DNA from 2 places in the Methylomonas sp. 2BW1-5-20 genome. Region 2 is predicted to be linked to the other one. Evidence: riboswitches for the same ligand, from Rfam matches in the RefSeq annotation. Region 2 holds a riboswitch; the other holds the start of a gene.
The links. A riboswitch is a leader RNA that binds a small molecule or an ion and turns the genes downstream of it on or off. The one in region 2 is predicted to bind cobalamin.
Positions count from the first base shown of each region.

Region 1 (5,848 bases), 1.0 Mb from region 2:
TTTTGGTTGAGCAGGGGATTCCGGTCTGCGGGCATCTGGGTCTGTTGCCGCAATCGGTGAATCGTTTGGGTGGCTACAAGGTGCAAGGGCGGGAGGAGCGGCAGGCTCGGCAAATTGTCGAGGATGCGGAAAAAGTCCAAAATGCCGGCGCAAGCTTGTTGGTGCTGGAATGCGTACCCGCCGGTCTGGCCGCGGAAATCAGCCGGCGACTGCGCATTCCGGTAATCGGGATCGGCGCGGGCGTCGATTGCGACGGGCAAGTATTGGTGCTGTACGACATGTTGAATATCAGTACCGGCAAGCGGCCGCGCTTTTCCAAGGACTTTATGGTCGACGCCGAGAGTATAGAAGATGCGGTGCGCCGCTATCATCAAGCGGTTAAATCCGCGCAGTTTCCAGCGCCCGAACACAGCTATTAAATCTATGCAGACAGTGACCAGCGTCGCCGCGTTAAGAGACGTAATCCGGCAATGGCGGCAAGCCGGGCAAAGCGTCGGTTTTGTGCCGACCATGGGTAATCTGCATGCCGGTCACATCAAGCTGGTGAGTACGGCCAGGCAGCGGGCCAATAGAGTGGTGGTCAGTATTTTTGTAAATCCCGCTCAATTTGGGCCGAACGAAGACTTTGCCAGTTATCCGCGCACCGAGCAGCAGGATCAGGAAAAACTGATAGCAAGCGGCGCCGATTTGTTGTTCTTGCCCGAGGTGACGGAAATGTATCCGCAGGCCTCGCAAACACAGATTGCGGTCGGCAGTTTGGCGAGCCTGCATTGCGGCGCCAGCCGGCCCGGCCATTTCGACGGTGTGGCATTGGTGGTTTGCAAGTTGTTGAATATGGTACAGCCGGATGTGTTGCTGCTGGGAGAGAAGGATTTTCAACAGCTGACGCTGATTCGGCAAATGGTTGCCGATCTGAATATTCCGGTGACGATTCAGGGCGTGGCGACGGTTCGAGAAGCGGACGGTTTGGCGATGAGTTCGCGCAACGCGTATCTTTCCCCGCAACAAAGACAGCAGGCGCCCAGGCTTTATCAAGCGTTATGCGCCGCGCGCGATGCGATTTTTGCCGGGAACGACGATTATCGCGCAGTGGCGCAGCAGCAATGGCAGATTCTGCAGCAAGCCGGTTTTATTGTCGATTATTTCAGTATTTGCCGCAGCGCGGATTTGCTGCCCGCCGGAACCGGCGACTTGGATCTGCTGATTTTGGCGGCTGCCAAACTTGGCGCCACTCGGCTGATAGATAACCTTTATTTTTCTAAAACCCGTATTTGACTGTGCATTTTTGGCTCGTTAAAGATAATGCTTAAATTTGATAGCAGGGTCAATTTCAGGCATAATCGCCGGCCCTAGTATTCGACCTTGTTTACCATGAACATAAACATGCTTAAAGCTAAGTTACACCGTGCGCGGGTAACGCATTCCGAGCTGGATTACGAAGGATCGTGTGCTATTGATAGCAAGATTTTGGATTTTTCAGGGATTAGGGAATACGAGCAAATCCATATTTACAATATTAACAATGGTCAGCGCTTTACTACCTATGCGATTCGCGCCGAAGAAGGTTCGGGCGTGTTTTCGATTAACGGTGCGGCTGCCCGGTTGGCGTGCCCTGGCGATTTGATTATAGTCTGTGCGTTCGCTAGCCTAGATGAGAAGGAACTGAAGAACTACAAGCCGACTTTGGTGTATTTCGACGGCAACAATACGATTAGCCATTCCAGTCATTCCATTCCTGTTCAGGCCGCCTGACTAAAACACCCGCCGGCGTTAGCGCCGGCGGGTGTTTGCATTATTAAGCTTCCGATACGTCTATTTCGCTGATTTTCTCTGTCAGCGTGATGCTTTGCTCGATCGCAACCAGTACTTTTTGCAGACCGATGCGTTTGTTGGCATTGATCAATATTGGCGATTTGATAGAGCCTTTAATGGTCGGTTTGCCGTTATCTTGTTCGTTATCTTTATGCAGCAGAATTAAAATGACCAATTCGTCGCCTTTCTGTAATTCCAGAAGCGTTTCTTCGGCGTCCGTCACCGTAAAGTTGTAATTGATGTTGAAGTTCGACGGATGGGCAACGGAGAAGGTGAGTTCCGAGTTATCGACCGATTGCAGCCAGTAGACGATTTCACTACCTTCCTGATGAAACAGTTTAAAGCGGGTTTGATCTTCGAAACCTGGTAAGCCGCGCGGAAAAATAATGATGGTCTCCGGGTTAATTTCTTGGTTGCCTAACAGTTTCGATTGAATTTCCATAATCCCGCCCATTCGTTGAAGTCTAAGTTAACAGCATTAATCAATGCACCAATGTATAGCATGGAAAGGGCTATTTGCAATGCCGATTGTTTTTAACGAACCATGTTTTATTGCTTTTTAGCGCCCGCCTGCATACAATCTCGGCCCTTCTTTCAGGTGTTTGCGCTGTTTCTCGGCCAAACTTAAACAGGAAGTCGGTGCGGCGGTTGTTTTCAATCGCCCATGCCGACGCTGCCCCCGCAACGGTAGATAAGTAAAGAGCTGCGTTTTTGCCACTGTGCGCTTTGCATGGGAAGGTTCGTAGTTCAGGCCTCGAGCTGCTTATAAGTCCGGAGACTGGCCCGGAAGATCATTCGAGACAGCGGAGGGCTGTTGACGGAATGGTCAGAGTCCTTGCCCAGCCTGCCTCCGCCTTTTTCGTTTACAGCTTTTTCCTCTGTCCTTTTTCACCCGGATGCGCGGCGGGCGCAGAGGAAAGCATGCAAAAGCTTTTGGTTACACCCTTTATTTTAGCCGGCGCCGGCGTGCCTTTGGCAAGTGCGGCACAATCAGATCAGCAAGCCTTTAGCTTGCCGGAAATGACGGTTACTGCGACGCGCAACGATACGCCGAGCAATGAGCTTGCAACAGCCACGACGGTTTATACTCGAGCCGACATTGAGCAACTACAAGTCAGAACGCTACCGGAATTGTTGAATCGAACGACCGGCATCGACATGACTCAAAACGGCGGTTTCGGAAAAACTTCCAGTGTGTTCATGCGCGGTACCAATTCCGATCATGTGCTGGTGCTGATCGATGGCATTAAAGCCGGCTCGGTGACCTTAGGTACTGCGCCGTTTGAGATTATGCCGGTCGAGCAAATCGAACGAGTAGAAATTAGTCGCGGGCCCAATTCGAGTCTTTACGGTTCGGAAGCCGTGGGTGGTGTCATTCAAATTTTCACGCGCAAAGGCAAACAGCAAGATACGCCCTCCCTTTCGCTCGATGCTGGTGCCGGTTCTTACGATACCTCGCAAGCCAGCGGGGCGGTCAGCGGCAAGTGGGGCGATTCTTGGTATAGCCTGTCGGCTTCGCATCTCGATACTCAGGGTATCAACGCCAAGCAAGATAGTGACCCGGACAGAGACGGATATTACAACACCGGCCTGAATGCCCGAGCCGGCCACCGTTTCGCGAATGCTGCCGAATTGGAAGCCTTTTATCTACGCAGTGAAGGACAGACCGAAATCGATGGCCTTTTTAATAAAACGGCATTCAATAATCAGGTGGTGGGTGTAAGCGGCAGTGCGCAGCTTGCCGACGGTTGGCGTTCGCTCTTGCGACTGGGCCAAAGTCGCGACGATAGTTACAACTTTGCCAGTAATCCGACTTATAACAGTCGCTTCGACACTACCCGTTGGAATGTGACCTGGCAAAACGACGTAAAATTTAACGATGCTCATAAAGGGGTGTTCGGCGCGGATTATCGCTTCGACGAAGTGGAAAGCACCACCCAATATCTGCGGACCGAGCGATACGATTTCGGCATTTTCGGCGAATTGCACAGCCGAGTATTTGATAGGCATCATCTCAACGCTTCGCTGCGTTGGGACGAAAATCAGGCCTTTGGTGACTATGTGACCGGAAATTTCGGTTGGCGTTATAACTGGGACAGCGGGATCAGCGCCTTTGCCAGCTTTGGCAACGCCTTCAAGGCACCCACATTAAACGATCTTTATTATGTCGATAGTTTCGGAAGTCACGGCGACCCTGGTTTGAAGCCAGAGGAATCAACCTCCTTCGAAGTGGGTCTGAGCGGCCGGCAAACTTGGGCTAACTGGGAAGCGCGCGCCTACCATACCAATATCGATAATTTGATTACTTGGGTGACCGATCGGGATACATTTATATCCACAACGCGGCAAACTCAAAAAGCTCAAATTGATGGTCTCGAATTCGATGTCAACAAGGAGATATTCGGTTGGCGAAACAAGATCGCCGTGCAGTACTTAAGCCCCAGGGATCGTACGAGCAATTTGCGACTGGTGCGGCGCGCGGACACCATTGTTACCTACGATTTATCCCATTCGTTCGATACCGTCGATGTTGGGGCCAATATCTTGGCGCGCGGCAATAGTTTTGAAGAAGATTGGCTGGGTGAGCGTACGCGGGTCGCCGGTTTTGTCACCGTTGATCTTCGCGCCGCCTATCGCCTGACAAAAAACTGGACACTGAGCGCGAAGCTAAATAATCTGCTGGATAAGGATTATCAAACCGTCGATACTTATAATAGCCCCGGTCGAAATTTCTTTTTTTCGGTTCATTTCAATAACTGATTCTCTTGGAGTATTAAACAATGTCAGCAACACCTTCTTTTTCCGTCAAACCCGGCGCCGTGGCGCTGATGGCATTGATGGCCGCCACCCGTTTTCACCATTTCGGCACACCGTTTGCGTTACCGGACGCTTCGCTGGCGGCGTTTTTTTTCGCCGGTCTGTGGCTGGGCGGCCGCTATTTGTTTGGGTTGCTGTTGCTTGAGGCGGGCTTGATCGATTATCTGGCGATTACCAAGCTCGGCGTTAGCGATTTTTGCGTGTCCAAGGCCTATGTGTTTCTGATTGGCTCTTACGGCGCAATGTGGCTGGGCGGTAAATGGTGCCGCAAATTTACCTTATTGACGTTGGCCGGCGCTGCCCAACAGTTTGCTGCGCTGGTTGCGGCCGTTTCCGTCGCCTTTGTGATTTCCAACGGTAGCTTTTATTTGCTGTCCGGGCGCTTTTCCGACAGCGTCCCTGGGCAATATCTGGCGGGTTTTGCCGAGTATTATCCGCCTTACCTGACTTCGACCTTGATTTATGGCGTGGTTATTTTCGGCTTGGTCCGTGCGGTAAAAGCCTTGCTGCCAGCAAAAACCGCTCACGAAGCCGTATAAAACCGGCGGGGAGATTCCAATCGTTCCCGGTTGCTCAGGCAAGATGCGTCAGTTGATCCGGCTTTAGGTTCTTACGGATTTTGAAATTATTCTTTCCGAGCCACAAAGCATGACTCTCACCGCCGTCATCCTGCTGGCTGTCGCCATAGACTTTGGCTTGGGTGAGCCGAGTAACACGTATCACCCCTTGGTGCTGTTCGGCAAATGGGCAGGCGTTATCGAAAAGCGGTTGTTAAACGCCGGGCAATCGCCGATTCGTCAGCAAATCAGCGGTTGCCTGGCGGTGGGGATAGCCTTGACGCCTTGCGTCGCATGGTTGCTGGCTCTGCCCGATTGGCCGGTGTTGCGGCTTGTCATTGACGTGTTGATTTTGTATTTCTGCATCGCCGCTCGCAGTCTGCAACAGCATGCTCAAGCCGTTTACGCGGCGTTGACGGTGAATGACTTACCTTTGGCGCGGCAACAAGTTGGCAGAATCGTTAGTCGTCAGACCGACGCCATGACAGCGGCCGATGTGCGGCGAGCGGCGATCGAGTCGGTGCTGGAAAACGGCGCCGATGCGGTGTTTGCGCCCTTGTTCTGGTTCGTCGTATTGGGGCCGTTCGGTGCGCTATTGTATCGGCTGAGCAATACCTTGGATGCGATGTGGGGGTATAAGAATCGGCGCTATCGCTATTTCG
Region 1 covers NZ_CP184127.1:3,686,212-3,692,059, reverse strand. The annotation lists gene panB (3-methyl-2-oxobutanoate hydroxymethyltransferase) at 1-419, shown strand, start outside; gene panC (pantoate--beta-alanine ligase) at 424-1,275, shown strand; gene panD (aspartate 1-decarboxylase) at 1,372-1,752, shown strand; gene fliW (flagellar assembly protein FliW) at 1,796-2,254, opposite strand; cobalamin riboswitch at 2,392-2,613, shown strand; gene ACH50O_RS17095 (TonB-dependent receptor domain-containing protein) at 2,734-4,572, shown strand; gene ACH50O_RS17090 (hypothetical protein) at 4,593-5,168, shown strand; gene cbiB (adenosylcobinamide-phosphate synthase CbiB) at 5,278-5,848, shown strand, end outside.
Region 1: it holds a riboswitch for cobalamin, as region 2 does, so the genes downstream of both, ACH50O_RS17095 (TonB-dependent receptor domain-containing protein) here and ACH50O_RS12285 (TonB-dependent receptor) in region 2, are expected to answer to the same signal.

Region 2 (5,848 bases):
GATAGAAGGCGCCGCCATAAGCGGACGTTTCATAAAAGCTGTTAAACAGATTGCTGATGCCGGCGAAAATCTCCGCCCCGCCGATTTGGTAGAACGCTTTCAGATCGACTTTTTGATAAGCCTTGAGTTTTGGTTCTTGAACGTCAGCCGAGAGATTGGCGCCGTTATTGCGGGCGCCGACATACTCCGCCGATACGCTCAAACTGAAACGGGATGTAGCATGCCAAAGCGCACCGACCTGGCCTTTCAGTGCCGGAACCAGCGGCATGCGCAACCCGCTACTTTGGAAGCGGGCATCGATATAACCGAAGTTACCTGACAAGGTCACGGCATCGGCAGGATGAAATCGCCCTGTCAATTCCAAGCCGTGCCTTAATGTGGCGTTTTCATAGTTTCTGTTGACGTTGCTGTCGAAATAAATCTCCTTGTCAGTTGCCATCCGAAACAAGGCCAGCGACACTTCGTTGCCGTCCTGACTGCGCAAGCGCATGCCGGTTTCCCAGTTATTGCCGTGTTGCGGCTGAATATCCGGCGCACTTAATACCAGTTCCTCCGGATTCGGATTACGGTAGCTGTGGTTATAGCTGCCATACCAGATCAAGCTATCGTTGATGTTCCAGGTCAAGCCCATATCGGTCGCAAAGCTGCGCCAATCATCGTGGCTGCGATTTAGATTCAGCCAGCGCGCATCACAGCCCAGTGGCTGGAAAGGAAAGACCGGCGCATAGCGGCAAACCAGATCGTATTTGTTCGCTTCGCGTTGCAGCGAGAAGGTGTCGCGCCGGTAACCGGCATTGAAAACCAGCGGAATCGGCAAGTACCAAGCGGTATTGATAAAACCACTCTGGTTATCGAATTCCGCCTGTTGGCGCATGCTTTGCGTGGGGATATTGTTGCCATTTTCGTGTCTGGCGACGGAACCGATACGGCGATAGTAGCCAAGCGTCCAATTTTGGCTGATTGGGCCGATATCCAGGTTAAATTGATGCCGCAGATCCAGCTCGCGATGATCGAAGGCATTGCGCCAGGGATTAACCGAACTCTGGTCCGGCGACCAATAATTGGTGGTTTCATAGGGATTATCCCGGTAACGGTAAGCCAATTTCAGCCGCGTCGTTCCTGCTTTGCCCCAATCCAGCGACCCGCCGACGTCGCCGGCGTAGTCGTGGGTTTTGCCGCCGCCATAAGGCGTGGATGCCTTGCGGCGCAGCGTTGCGTCATGGATGGCATTCAAGTCAACCGGGCCGGCCAAGCCGTACTCGTCGTCATGCATGCGGAAATTGGCTTGTAATTCGCTAGCCTGATTGAATTGATAGCTGGCTTTGGCGCTCAGCTGATTTTTGTCCAGAAATGTATTTTCCCGGTAGCCTTGCGTTTGGTAATGCGCGGCATTCAACGACGTGCGTATCGAATCGGTAGCCAACGCCGCATTGAGACGCGAATCGAAGGTATCGTAGCTGCCGTAGCTGTTATAGATTTCCGCTTTGGTTTTGCCCGCTTTGCGGGTAACGATATTGACCACACCGCCGGTCGCGCCATCGCCATAAAGCACCCCGCCACCGCCGCGAATGACTTCGATACGCTCTATTTGGCCCAAACTCAAGGTCGAAAAATCAGCGCCCGACAGGTCGGGCGCATTCAGTCTTACACCATCGACCAGTATCAAGACGTTGCTGGAAAAGCTATCGCCCATACCACGAATATCAATGCCGCCGTATTTGTCGTCACCGGTAAAGCTGCGCAGACTGATGTTGGCTTCGCGGGACAACAGATCGATCAACGAATTACTGGGCGCATTCAAAATCGCCTGATGGTCAATAACGGTGATGCTTTTAGGTTGTTGTAATACCGTGTCCGAGGTCCCGTAAACGGTCACTTCTGATAAGGGCTGAGGTTGATCTCTGATGGTGTCGCAAAGCGCCAGTTGGCTGATCGCTAACGCTGCGACCAGACAAATGCCGGCAGGCCAGCTCGACGCGTTACGGCGGGAGGCCTGGCTGACAAAACGCCGCTGAGCGCAAGCTGAAAACGTAGGCGATGGGTGGTCACGGGATAATATGCTCCCGTGGCGCAGTGCGCTGTTATTCACGATAATTGCCTGGTAAAGCTAGCAGCGGAGCAAAGGCAAAACCGACTGAACCGGTGTCGCGTTCGCTTGAAGTATCGAGGGGGGAAGTAGTTGAAGTTGGGTTAAACGACAAATAGCGTTACAGGCTATATAGCCAGCCGCACAAAACGCCAAGTAAGAAATGCGTGAATCTTCGGGGTAAGCCGAAGCGAGGGAAACCGTAAACATAAAATTCCTCAGCGCCCGCCGCGCATGGGTTAAAAACCGAGAGAGGAATTGGATGTACGAAAAAGGCAGAGACGGCTCCGACCGTTTCGTAAACAGCCCTCCGCTGTCTCGAACGATCTTCCAGGCCAGTCTCCGGGCTTATAAGCGGCTTATCGCCTGAGCCACGGCCTTCCCATGCACAAGTGCACAGTGGCATATTCGTGGCCCTTTAACTTATCTACCGTTGCGGGGGCAGCGCCGGCTTTTGCATTGAGTGCATCACCGGCTTCCTGTTTAAGCGCGGGCGAAAATATTCACCCGCGGCACCAGAAAGAGTGAAAAGATTATAGGGATATAAGGATTGCGAAACAATAAATAAATCCGAAGAATACGGGTTAAGGTTTTGGAATCAAGCATATAGCTGAACTGTCAGGCAGTTTTCAATTCAAGTGCGGTCATTCTCAACGGCAACTCAAGGACCCGCAATCGGCCGTTCAGGTCGAAACTGCGATCTGCCGTTTTCTAGTGTTCACCGGCTTTGAATCTGGAATATACAATCGGCAGCAGCGCTTAAATACCATCAGGTGACCGGGCGGCCTTGATTAGTCCCGGTTTAATCTTGTCGAGTCCCGCGCCGTTTTGCCGCTTTCTTGGCTTCTTTTTCTTCACGAATCGCCGTCAACTCTACTAGTTCCGCTTCTATCATCTCCGGCGTTTCCAAGGTGATCTGGCCCAGCGTACCGCTACGGAATTCGTTCAGCAGCAGTTTGGCGGCCTTGTCCAATTCGACCACGCCGCCACTGCGTAGGCAGCCGCGTTTGGCGCCGATGGCTTGCAGCAATGTCATCGCCTCGCCGGGTAGTTCCGCCAGCCGGTAACGGGTTTTTAGATTCTCCGGGTAGGCGGTGGTCAGGTATTCCAGGGCATATAGCGCAATGTCGTCGTGTTGAAAGGCGGTGTCCTTGATCGCGCCGGTCACCGCCAGCCGATAACCGCTGTGGCGGTTTTCCACGTTGGGCCAGAGTACGCCCGGCGTATCGGACAGTACGATGTTGTTGCCTAGATTGATGCGCTGCTGTTGTTTGGTGACAGCGGGTTCGTTGCCGGTTTTGGCGATGGTGCGGCCGGCCAGCACGTTAATAATCGTGGATTTTCCGACGTTGGGGATACCCATGATCATGGTGCGGATGACTTTGTTGGCGGCGGTTTTCTCCGGCAGCATCTTCGCGCACAAGTCGATAATCTGTTTGATTTTTTCCGGCTGCTGGGTGGTGACGGCCAGGGTTTTTACCGCCTGTTCCCGTTCCAGATAGGTTTGCCAGGCTTTAGTCAGTTCCGGGTCCGCCAGGTCGGTTTTGCTGAGTACGCGGATGGTAGGCTTGTCGCCGCGCAAAGCAGCCAGCATCGGATTTTGACTGCTGTAAGGAATCCGGGCGTCGAGAATTTCGATCAATAAATCGATGTCGGGCAAGGCGTATTTGATCTCCTTGCTGGCTTTGTGCATATGGCCGGGATACCATTGGATTTGCATGTTTTGCGTCTCTATATCGGGATATGGCTTGGTATTGTACCGTACTCGGACTTTGCTATTTTTTGCCGGCTAACTGCTTTGCGTGTTGCCTGGGCTTTCCGATGAGGTTTTTGCCGGGTTAATTAGGTATTGGTGGGCCTAAGCGCGCGGTGACGGTAGACGCTGCTTGCGGGTTTTTGCTACAATCCAGTCTATTTTTGGTGCTTTTGGCACACCTCGACGCAAGTCTTTCACACTCATCCCGGAGAAAACTCTATGGCAATTAAAGTTGCAATTAACGGTTATGGTCGTATCGGTCGCAATGTCATGCGCGCTTTGTACGAATCAGGTCGCACCAACGAGATCCAAGTTGTTGCTATCAACGATTTGGGCGATTCCAAAACCAACGCACACTTGACCAAATACGACACCGTACATGGTAAATTCCCGTTTGATGTGTCTGTCGATGGCGATTACATTGTGATCAACGGCGACAAAATTCGCGTATTTGCTGAAAGAGATCCTGCTAAATTGCCTTGGGCTGAATTGGGTATTGATGTTGTGCACGAGTGCACCGGTTTTTTCACCAGCAAAGCTAAAGCTTCCGCGCACATTACTGCCGGTGCCAAAAAAGTCATTATCTCCGCTCCGGGCGGTAATGATGTCGATGCAACGATCGTTTATGGTGTTAACCATCAAACCCTGAAAGCATCCGACACTGTTATTTCCAATGCTTCTTGCACCACCAACTGCTTGGCGCCTTTAGTTAAACCTTTGATGGACTCCATCGGTGTCGATCACGGTTTGATGACCACCATTCACTCATACACCAACGACCAAGTATTGACCGACGTGTATCATAGTGACTTGCACCGTGCGCGTTCCGCTACGCAATCCATGATCCCAACCAAAACCGGTGCGGCTGCCGCGGTAGGTTTGGTGTTGCCGGAAATGAAAGGCAAACTGGATGGGTTCGCAATGCGCGTACCTACCATCAACGTGTCTGTTGTGGATTTGTGCTTCCAAGCATCACGTAACACCACTAAAGAAGAAATCGACGGCATTTTGCGTGAAGCGGCAGCGGGTCCTCTGAAAGGTATTCTGGCCATCAACGACGAGCCATTGGTGTCCATGGACTTTAATCACAACCCACATTCTTCAATCTACGAAGCTGGACTGACCAAAGTCACCGGCGGCAATTTCGTGAAAGTCCTGTCCTGGTACGACAACGAATGGGGTTTCTCAAACCGTATGCTCGATACCACGGTTGCTTTGTTCAACGCTAAATAAGGGTTTACATGCTGTTACGTAGAACGAAAATCCTGGCTACGCTGGGACCTGCCACGGACAAGCCCGGCGTACTCGAGGAATTGTTCGAGGCGGGCATTGATGTTGTCCGTTTGAATTTCTCGCACGGTTCGGCGCAGGATCACATTGATCGCGCCAACCGGGTCAGAGCAATCAGTAAACAAACCGGCCGCCGCGTCGGTATTCTGGCCGATTTGCAAGGTCCGAAAATCCGCATCGAGCGTTTCAAAGAGAATAAAGTCTGGCTGGAAGAAGGTCAGGACTTTGCCCTGGATATTAATCTGGGTAAATTGGATGGCGACAATACCCAAGTTGGTATTAGCTATGAGCCTTTGGCGCGCGAAGTAAAACCCGGTACCCGTCTGTTGTTGGACGATGGCCGGGTGGTGTTGGATGTGGTCGATGTGATCGACAATACCCGCGTCAATACCAAAGTCGTGGTGGGTGGCGATTTGTCGAACAATAAAGGTATCAACCTGTTGGGCGGCGGTTTGTCTGCGGCGGCTTTGACTGACAAAGATAAGGAAGACATCAAAACCATCGCGGTGATTCAAGCGGATTACGTGGCGATTTCCTTTCCGCGTACCGCCGACGATATGCATGAGGCCCGTGAGCTGTTGCAAGCAGCGGGTTCTTACGCGGGTTTGGTCGCCAAGGTAGAACGCGCGGAAGCGATGGACGTTATCGACGAAATCATCCTGGCGTCCGATGCGATCATGGTGGCCCGTGGCGACTTGGGTGTGGAAATCGGCGAC
Region 2 covers NZ_CP184127.1:2,675,133-2,680,980, reverse strand. The annotation lists gene ACH50O_RS12285 (TonB-dependent receptor) at 1-2,089, opposite strand, end outside; cobalamin riboswitch at 2,403-2,621, opposite strand; gene ylqF (ribosome biogenesis GTPase YlqF) at 2,889-3,806, opposite strand; gene gap (type I glyceraldehyde-3-phosphate dehydrogenase) at 4,062-5,075, shown strand; gene pyk (pyruvate kinase) at 5,084-5,848, shown strand, end outside.